Regions from separate parts of the Mesorhizobium sp. M0601 genome, predicted to be linked through region 1. Evidence: predicted binding sites of a transcription regulator. Region 1 holds the regulator's gene; the other holds the start of a gene.

Region 1 (5,195 bases):
CATGGCGGTGACTTTCGTCATCGGCAACGCACATCGCATCAGTGCCTCCCTGTTCGCGCCGGGCACGACGATCTCGGCGACCATCGCCAATGAATTCACCGAGGCCGACGGCGACCTCTACACCTCCTCGCTGGTTTCGCTCGGCCTGATCCTCTTCGTCATCACCTTCCTGATCCTCGCCGCCGCCCGCTATATGCTGATGCGGATCGACGCCCGTACGGGAGCCTGACCGATGTCGACATCCTCATCGCTCCACAGCCGCCGCAAAGCCAGGAATTCGGTGATGATGGCGCTTTGCGTCGTCGCCGCCGGCATCGGGCTTGCCTGGCTGGCGCTCATTCTCGGCGCGTTGGTCTATAAGGGCACAGCCGGGCTTTCGCTCGCGGTCTTCACCGAGATGACGCCACCACCGGGCGAGGCCGGCGGCTTGCTCAATGCCATCACGGGCAGCCTGCTGATGACGATCATCGCCGTTGTCGTCGGCACGCCGATCGGCGTGCTGGCGGGAACCTACATGGCCGAGTATGGACGCTTTTCGCGCATCACCACCGTCGTCCGCTTCATCAACGACATCCTGTTGTCGGCGCCGTCGATCATCATAGGCTTGTTTGTCTATGAGCTGATGGTGCGGCCAATGGGACATTTCTCGGCCATTGCCGGCGCCGTTGCGCTTGCCATCCTGGTCATTCCGGTGGTCGTGCGCACCACTGAAGACATGCTCAACCTGGTGCCGAACGCGTTGCGTGAAGCCGGTGCCGCGATCGGCGCGCCGCGCTGGGTGGTGATCCGTTCGGTCGCCTACCGCGCCGCATTGTCCGGCATCGTCACCGGCATATTGCTGGCGATAGCACGCATTTCCGGCGAGACGGCGCCGCTGCTCTTCACCGCGCTCAATAACCAGTTCTGGAGCAGCAATATCAACGCGCCGATGGCCAGCCTGCCGGTGACCATCTTCCAGTTCGCTCTCAGCCCTTACGAGGAATGGCAGCAACTGGCGTGGACCGGCGCACTCATAATCACCCTGACGGTTCTGGGCTTGAGCATCCTCGCCCGCAGCCTTACCGGACGCAGAGAGGACAGATGACACAGATGTTGTCCCCAGACATGACGATGGCCGAAACGGTCGCCGAGAAGACGAAGATCGAGGTCAAGAATCTCAACTTCTACTACGGCCAGAGCAAGGCGCTGAAGGACATCAGCCTGTCGCTGCCTGAGCGCAGTGTCACGGCCTTCATCGGCCCTTCGGGCTGCGGGAAATCGACGCTGCTGCGTGTATTCAACCGCATCTATGAGCTCTACCCAAAACAGACGGCCGAGGGCCAGGTGCTGCTCGACGGCAAGAACATTCTCGACCGGTCGCAGGATCTCAACCTCCTCAGGACCAAGATCGGCATGGTGTTCCAGAAGCCGACGCCGTTCCCGATGTCGATCTACGAGAACATCGCCTTCGGCGTCAGGCTCTACGAGAACCTCGGCAAGTCCGAGATGGACGGCCGCGTCGAACAGGCGTTGAAGCGCGCCGCGCTGTGGAGCGAGGTCAAGGACAAGCTCAACGCCAGCGGCTTGAGCCTATCCGGCGGGCAGCAGCAGCGGCTCTGTATCGCCCGCACCGTGGCCGTGAAGCCGGAAGTCATTCTGCTCGACGAACCGGCTTCGGCCCTCGACCCGCTGTCGACTGCCAAGATCGAGGAACTGATCGACGAATTGCAAGCCGACTACACGATCGTCATCGTCACCCACAACATGCAGCAGGCGGCGCGCGTGTCGCGCCAGACGGCCTTCATGTATCTGGGTGAACTGGTCGAGTTCGACCGGACCGAGAAGATCTTCACGTCGCCCCGCGAGAAGCGCACGCAGGACTACATCACTGGCCGCTTCGGCTGAGCCGTTCCGATCATGCATATGAGGACAGGACCATGGGCGAACACACAGTCGCTTCTTTCGACGAGGATCTCGAGCAGATCAGCAAGCTGATCCGCGACATGGCCGACCTCGCCGGTTCGATGGTCGGCGGGGCGACCAAGGCCCTGTTGAATTCCGACAACGTGCTGGCGCAACGCGTCGTTTCCGACGACGCCATCATGGATGCGCGTCAACGCGAATTGGACGACCGCGCCATCACCCTGATCGCCAAACGCCAGCCGATGGCCCACGATCTTCGCCATGTGGTCGGAGCGATCCGCATGGCGGGCGACCTCGAACGCATCGGCGACCTTGCCAAGAATATCGCCAAGCGCGTGAGTGCGGTCGGCCTCAGCGCCACGCCGCGGGACCTGTCGCATTCCATCGACGCGATGGCGCAGCTGGTTCTCATCCAGGTGCAGGGTGTCATCGAGGAATATGCTGCAGGCGATGCGGCCGCGTTGGCCAAGCTGCGTGCCGCCGACGAGCGCATCGACGTCAAATACACGTCCGTGTTCCGCGAGCTGTTGACCTACATGATGGAAGATCCGCGCAACATCACCGCTTGCACGCACCTGCTGTTCTGCGCCAAGAATCTGGAGCGGATCGGCGACCATGTCACCAACATCGCCGAAAATGCGTATTATGTGCTGACCGGCGAGCAATTGCCGGTCAATCGTCCGAAGCAGGACGAAACGACAATGTCCGCACCGGTGACATGATGGGGGTGCCCAGCCGATGATCGCACCACGCATAATGGTGGTGGAGGACGAGGAGCCGTTGGGTGTGCTGCTCCGCTACAATCTCGAATCCGAAGGCTACCAGGTCGAGGTGGTGACACGCGGCGACGAAGCCGAGATCCGTTTGCAGGAGAATGTGCCCGACCTTTTGGTGCTCGACTGGATGATACCAGCGGTTTCCGGCATCGAGCTCTGTCGTCGGTTGCGGGTGCGCCCCGAAACCGAGCGGCTGCCGATCATCATGCTGACCGCGCGCGGCGAGGAGAGCGACCGGGTGCGCGGTCTTTCGACCGGCGCCGACGACTATCTGGTCAAGCCGTTTTCGACACCGGAATTCATGGCCAGGGTCAAGGCGCTGCTGCGGCGCGCCAAGCCGGAAGTGCTGTCCAGCGTGCTGAAGGTCGGCGACATCGTGCTCGATCGCGAATCGCACAGGGTCTATCGCAAGAAGAGCGAAATCAGGCTCGGGCCGACCGAATTCCGGCTGCTCGAGTTCATGATGCGGCATCCGGGCCGTGTCTTCTCGCGCAGCCAGTTACTCGATAATGTCTGGGGGGAGACAATCTACATCGACGAACGCACCGTCGACGTGCATGTCGGGCGGCTGCGCAAAGCCGTCAACAACGGCCGGATGCCGGATGTCATCCGCACCATCCGCGGCGCCGGCTATGCGATCAGGGAAGATTGACCCGCCTGGTCAGGCTACGTTCTTTCTGACGCTGGGCCTCATTTGCGCGCCCGGCGCGAAAATCTCCTGGTCGACGAAGCTTAACGCCCGCATCGCGCAGCCTTCGCGGATCAGAGGCAATTCGTTCGGCTCTGTATCGAAGGAGATCGAGCCTGAATGCTGGCCGCCGGCGGTCTGGGCGATTGCCTTCCGCAAGGCCGGCTCGATCAGATCGAAGGCGGCGGCACTGGCGCCGACCATCGCCACCGGTGCCGGATCGATCAGCGCGAACAGCGAGCCGAGACCGAAACCCAGCGCTTCGCCGGCCTTGCGGTAGGCCTCGCGTTCCGGCCCATCTTTCTCGCGCGCCCGGGCCGCCAGTGCGCGCATGTCGGCGTCGCTGACATCGGCGACCGGTTCGCTGTCTTCGCTCATCTGCCTGGCGTTGCGCCAGATGGCGTAGTTGCCGGCATACGCCTCGATGCAGCCGCGCCGCCCGCAACGGCAGAGCGCGCCGCCCGGACGATGGATCATGTGGCCAAATTCGCCGCCCGAGGAATGCGTCCCGGTGAACAGTTCGCCCTTCAGCACCAGCCCCATGCCGATGCCATGCGAAAGCAGGATGGCGATGAAGTCATCGCGATAGCGATCCGGATTGCGCCAGCGCAAAGCCACCGCCATCATGTTGCAGTCGTTCTCCACCGTTGCCGGGATGCCGAATTCGTCCTCCAGCATATCGGCAAAGGCGATGTCGGTCTGCGGCGTGATCGGCGACCACAGCATGGCGCGTGCAGGGGAGTCGGTAATGCCCTGAATCGCCAGGGCGATGCGGGCGACACTGCGGACGTCAAGATCTGGATCCTGCAGCCGGCGCCGGACGATGGCCATGCATTCACGGATCAGCTCGTCGCGCGGCATAGTCAGCGTGTCCAGCCGGCGCTGTTCCTCGGCGACCACCTGTCCCGTATAGTCGATAATGGCGGCCGAAAGGAAATTCAGCGACAACACCACGGTCAGCACCGCCGCCGCTTCCGGGTTGAGGGCGAGGCCGACTTGCGGACGACCGCGTTTCAACGAAACGGGCTCACTTGGCTTGCTCTCGGCGAGGATGCCTTCCCGTATCAGGTCGGAAGAAATCGCCGATATGGTCGAATGACTGAGGCCGGTGGTAGCTGCGATCTCAGTACGCGATGGCTGGCCGGCCCGGCGCACCGCCGAGATCACCATCGCCCGGTTGCGCCGGCGCAAATCGTCATGGCGGATTCCGACCGACATTGTTTTGCTTTCCTCCCGGTTGCCGCGGCCGCTCATGAACCGGAAGCCGTCGGTAATGTCCGACAAATAGTGTCGGATGAGGCAAATAGTGTCAGATGCAGGTGGCGCTGTCATCGTTTATTCCGACGCTCGAAAAAACTCGCAGAGTCATCAAAATCCATCAGAATCGATGTTGACAGCAGCCGGAGATCGGGCCAGTATTTTTTCGAGGCTCGAAAAAATTAGAGCTTCTAAGCTGGTCTTTGAGCCAATTGATCACGCCGTACGCGGCGCAGGGAGGATATGATGAAGAAATTCACGACCGCCATTCTGGCGGGTGTCGCCATGACGCTGGCGCTGGCGTCAGTGGCGCAGGCTAAAGACAAGGTCATCGGCGTTTCCTGGTCGAACTTCCAGGAAGAGCGCTGGAAGACCGACGAGGCCGCAATGAAGGCGGCCATCGAGGCCGCAGGCGACAAGTATATTTCCGCCGACGCACAGTCCAACCCCGGCAAGCAGCTCACCGACGTCGAGAGCCTGATCTCGCAGGGCGCCAACGCACTGATCATCCTGGCGCAGGACGCCTCGGCCATCGGGCCGGCCGTGCAAAAGGCGCTGGACGAAGGTATTCC
Region 2 (5,195 bases), on a different contig from region 1:
GAAGCCGCTGGCGGACAATTCCGGGCCAGCGATCGATGAACTCATCGCAACGCTGCGCAAAGCCGTCATCGACGAACTCGCCGCGCAAGGCATCAGCGAAGACGCGGTCGTCTCGAGACCGGTGCTGCAGATCCGCTACGACGCCACCGATACCGCGCTGCCTGTGAACTTCGGGCACGGCTCGATTGCGCAGGCCAAGGCGGACTTCGAATCGGCGCACAAGGCACAGTTCGGTTTCGTCTATGACGACAAGCCGATGATCGTTGAGTCGATCGGCGTCGAAGGTACCGATACCGGCGGCACCGGCCGCGACGAAAGCAATTCAGTTGTTGAATACATGGCCGCAAATCCTTCCGGGAACCGGAAAATCTTTGTCGACGGCGTCTGGCGCGACGCCGGCATTTTCCCTCGCGAAACGCTGAAGCCTGGTAACAAGATCGCCGGCCCCGCTTTGATCATCGAGCCTAACCAGACCATCGTCGTCGAGCCGGGCTGGCAGGCCGAGATCACCGCCAAGAACCACGTATTGATGCGGCGCGTCGAGAAGAAGCGCCGACACGCCGCACTCGGCACCGAAGCCGATCCGGTGATGCTGGAGGTTTTCAACAACCTGTTCATGTCGATCGCCGAGCAGATGGGCGTGACGCTGCAGAACACCGCCTATTCGGTCAATATCAAGGAGCGCCTCGACTTCTCCTGTGCCGTTTTCGACCGGAATGGCGCGCTGGTCGCCAACGCGCCGCATATGCCGGTGCATCTCGGCTCGATGGACCGCTCGGTGGAAACCATCATCCGGCTCAACTCCGGCGACATCCGTCCCGGCGACGTCTTTGCGCTGAACGCGCCTTACAATGGCGGCACCCATCTGCCTGATATCACAGTGGTGACGCCGGTGTTTTCCCTCCCCCTTGAGGGGAGGGTGGCCGCGAAGCGGCCGGTTGGGGTCCTCGCAGAAGGCACCACAAGTGCGTCGAGCACTGCCGCAACGACCCCCTCCGGCGGCTTCGCCGCCACCTCCCCCACAAGGGGGGAGATCGGCCAATCGCCGAAGATCCTCTTCTACGTCGCCTCGCGTGGCCATCATGCCGACATCGGCGGCACCGCGCCCGGCTCGATGACGCCGCTTGCCACAACCGTCGACGAGGAAGGCGTGCTGTTTGACAATTTCCGCATCGTCGATCGCGGCCGGTTCCGCGAGAAGGACCTGGAGACGCTGCTCACCGACCACCCCTACCCGGCGCGCAATCCGCACCAGAACATCGCCGACCTCAAGGCGCAGATCGCCGCGAACGAAAAGGGCGTCGCCGAGCTGCGCAAGATGGTCGCGCATTTCGGCCTCGATGTGGTCGAAGCCTATATGGGCCATGTCCAGGACAATGCCGCCGAAAGCGTGCGCCGCGTTCTGGAGCGGCTGCCCGACAGTTCGGAATACGAATATCCGACCGACACCGGCCAAATGATCAAGGTGAAGATATCGGTCGACCGGCGGAAGCGCGAAGCGACCGTCGACTTCACCGGAACGTCGCCGGTGATGAAGAACAATTTCAATGCGCCAGAGCCAGTCGCCCGTGCCGCGGTGCTTTATGCCTTTCGCGTCATGGTCGAAGACAACATCCCGATGAATGCCGGATGTCTGCGGCCGATCAACATCATCATTCCCGACGGCTCGATGCTGAAACCCGCCTATCCCGCGGCGGTCGTCGCCGGTAATGTCGAGACCTCGCAACACGTCACCAACGCGCTGTTCGGCGCCATGGGCGCGATGGCCAATGCGCAAGGCACGATGAACAATCTCACCTTCGGCAACAAGCAGTATCAGTATTACGAGACGATCTGCTCGGGCTCGCCGGCCGGCCGGATGAACGACGGCCGCGGTTTTGCCGGCACCTCCGGCGTCCACACCCATATGACCAATTCGCGCCTGACCGATCCGGAAGTGCTGGAACTGCGTTTCCCGGTATTGCTCGAGGATTTTCATATCCGCGTAGGCTCCGGCGGCGAAGGCAAATGGAATGCCGGCGACGGCACCAGGCGCACCATCCGCTTCCTCGAAAAAATGGAATGCGCCATCCTGTCCTCGCATCGCAACCGCCCGCCGCGGGGACTGGACGGAGGCGGCGATGGCGAGGCCGGTTCGACCAAGGTCCGCCGCAAGACCGGCGCGATCGAGACGCTGAAAGCCTGCGATCAGACCATCCTCGACGCTGGCGAGGCGGTCATCGTGACGACGCCGACCCCAGGTGGATTTGGCAAGTCGTAACGCGCAAGTGTAACGCGCAAGATAAGATGATATCGGCCGCCTAGGCAGGGCAAGGTGGGAAAACGGCGGGCACGATTGCGCAAGCTATGGAAAGCAGGGGCCTATGGAAAGCAGGGGGCTGAGAGCGATCCGGCGGGACCAAACCGACCGTGGGCCAAAAAGGGTTGCGGGCGCAATTTCGATGTCGGCGGGCGGATCAAACCCTCAAGGGCGAAGAGCAGCTTCGCCATTCTATACCAAAGACTTCCAGGACCGATGAGGACTTAGCACCCATATGGATGAGTATACGCGCCTCCCGAACTATGATCCAGATTTCTGTCGAAGGGTTGCTAAGTGGGGAGCTATAGTCTGTTTTTTGGGAGTTGTTGTGGAGGCCTTCATCTTTTCGCTGGTCGACCCAGCGCGAAGTAGTTGCCCTGGGTGGATCATTCACGGCGGGCAACCCATACCGCTAAAGATGATATTCGCACTGACGCTTTTTCCTGCATTTTGGGCTTGCTTCGTTTTTCTAAGATGGAAACATTTTTCTAAGACGATGCATGCTGCCGCTACAGGTAATTATGTGCCGCCCTTATCAAAACTCTTAGGTCATCCCAAGATCGATCCGTTCACATTCCCTCATGATCAAGTGTTTCGAACGGTGATCGTGCTGTGGTGCATATTCTGCACAAGCCCTCTTTGGTTGATGCTCACTTTCTGTACAAATACATTTAGCTATCTTGGTTTCAACCGCTGACAAACTCATGAAAACTGCGACACCGGAACCGACATTTGGGGATGCTCGCCTGCCTCTACGGATTGATCGTAGATTCATGAACTACGATTCGACTGGCCCTCGATTTTCCAGCCAAATTCGCTGCCAAGTAAGGTTGTGCCAAGGCACCACCTAATTTTGCGCGCCACAGCAATGCTTGAGCCGGCGTCAACAGGCTGTCACTGGCCTGTCATCACCCTGCGCTACCGGCTTGCGCCAAAGCAAACGGGGAATCGCCTTGCCATGACGGACATTTCTGGGGACCTGGTTTTTCGCCGCGGCAAGGAAGTCGGCAAGGCCGTCTACCAGAACCGCCCGCTGTCGAAAGCCGGCATCTCCGAGCGCCTGTTCGCCTTCCTGTTCTCCGGCCTCGTCTATCCGCAGATCTGGGAAGACCCCGAAATCGACATGGACGCGATGCAGCTCGGGACGGGCCACCGCATCGTCACCATTGCCTCCGGCGGCTGTAACATCCTTGCCTATCTCACCCGCTCGCCGGAAAGGATCGATGCCGTCGACCTCAACGCTGCCCATATCGCGCTGAACCGCATGAAGCTCGAAGCCGTCCGTCACCTGCCGTCGCAGGGCGACCTGTTCCGTTTCTTCGGCGCGGCTGAGACCGGGCACAATTCACAGGCCTACGATCGCTTCATCGCACCGCATCTCGACCCGGTCAGCCGCCATTATTGGGAGCGCCGCAACTGGCGCGGCCGTCGCCGCATCGCTGTCTTCGACCGCAATTTCTACCAGACCGGCCTGCTTGGCCTGTTCATCGCCATAGGCCACCGCACCGCAAAATTCTTCGGCGTCGACCCGGCCGGCATCATGGACGCTAAGAGCATCGCCGATCAGCGCCGCTTCTTTGACGAAGAGCTGGCGCCGGTCTTCGAAAAACCGCTGCTGAAATGGGCGACCTCGCGAAAAGCCTCGCTGTTCGGCCTCGGCATTCCGCCGGCCCAGTACGATTCGCTGATCACCTCGGGTGACGGCACCATGGCCAGCGTGCTGAAGGCACGACTGGAAAAGCTCGCCTGCGATTTTCCGCTGAAGACCAATTATTTCGCCTGGCAGGCTTTCGCCCGCCGCTACCCTGATCCGGGCGAGGCCGCCCTGCCCGCCTATCTCGAAAAGCGCAACTACAAGACGATCCGCAACAATGTCGATCGCGTTGCCATCCACCACGCCAATCTGATCGAGTTCCTTGCCGGCAAGGATGCCGGCTCGGTGGATCGCTTCGTGCTGCTCGATGCACAGGACTGGATGACCGACCACCAGCTCAATGGTTTGTGGGCCGAGATCACCCGAACCGCCTCCACCGGCGCCCGCGTCATCTTCCGTACCGCCGCGGAACCCAGCCTGCTGCCCGGCCGCGTCTCGAATTCGCTGCTCGACCAGTGGCGCTACGAGAACGACGCCTCGCGCGAGTTTTCGGCGCGCGACCGCTCGGCCATCTATGGTGGCTTCCATCTCTATGTGAAGCGGTCCGCATGAGCACGACCGAATTGCCGGCCAGCCATGCCGAGCTGATGGACGGCGTCTACCGCTGGCAGCGTCATATCTACGACCTGACCCGCAAATACTATCTGCTCGGCCGCGACCGGCTTATCGCCGGACTGGATGTGCCGGCCGGCGGCACCGTGCTCGAGCTCGGCTGCGGCACCGGCCGCAACATCATCCTCGCCGCCCGCCGCTATCCCGGCGCGCGCCTCTTCGGCCTCGATATTTCGGCCGAGATGCTGGAGACGGCGACTGCCGCCCTCGCGCGCGAAGGCCTCTCCGGCCGCGTCACGCTGGCGCGCGGCGATGCCACGAATTTCGACGCGAAAGCGCTGTTCGGCGTCGAAAGTTTCGACCGCGTCTTTGTCTCATATTCGCTGTCGATGATCCCCGGCTGGGAAAAGACGGTATCCGCGGCTCTTGCTGCTCTGTCACCGGGCGGCTCGCTGCATGTCGTCGATTTTGGCCAGCAGGAAGCCTTGCCCAGCTGGTTCCGCAAGCTGTTGCGCGGCTGGCTGAAAAAATTCCATGTCGAGCCGCGTGAAGTCCTGCGCGACGTCCTGGAATCGGAATCTGCGAGAGTTGGTGCAAGCCTTCGATTCAGAACACTTTATCGCGGCTACAGCTGGCTCGCCGTGATCAAGATCGCCATCTAACATCAATTTTGGCGTGGAAGGTTTTGGG

Evidence for each region. The regulator PhoB, encoded in region 1, activates phosphate uptake and scavenging genes when phosphate is short. The targets are predictions, from matches to a motif close to TGTCATNNANCTGTCAT.
Region 2: NKI41_RS05480 (BtaA family protein) is a predicted target of PhoB. The motif match lies at 3,192-3,208, and genes of this name have one in related genera.

Annotation. Positions count from the first base shown of each region.
Region 1 is NZ_JAMYQK010000043.1:15,245-20,439, reverse strand. Features, by position in the region: gene pstC (phosphate ABC transporter permease subunit PstC) at 1-229, shown strand, start outside; gene pstA (phosphate ABC transporter permease PstA) at 233-1,084, shown strand; gene pstB (phosphate ABC transporter ATP-binding protein PstB) at 1,081-1,884, shown strand; gene phoU (phosphate signaling complex protein PhoU) at 1,917-2,624, shown strand; gene phoB (phosphate regulon transcriptional regulator PhoB) at 2,641-3,330, shown strand; gene NKI41_RS27510 (ROK family protein) at 3,340-4,584, opposite strand; gene xylF (D-xylose ABC transporter substrate-binding protein) at 4,870-5,195, shown strand, end outside.
Region 2 is NZ_JAMYQK010000003.1:279,857-285,051, forward strand. Features, by position in the region: gene NKI41_RS05475 (hydantoinase B/oxoprolinase family protein) at 1-2,260, shown strand, start outside; gene NKI41_RS05480 (BtaA family protein) at 3,258-4,505, shown strand; gene NKI41_RS05485 (class I SAM-dependent methyltransferase) at 4,502-5,167, shown strand.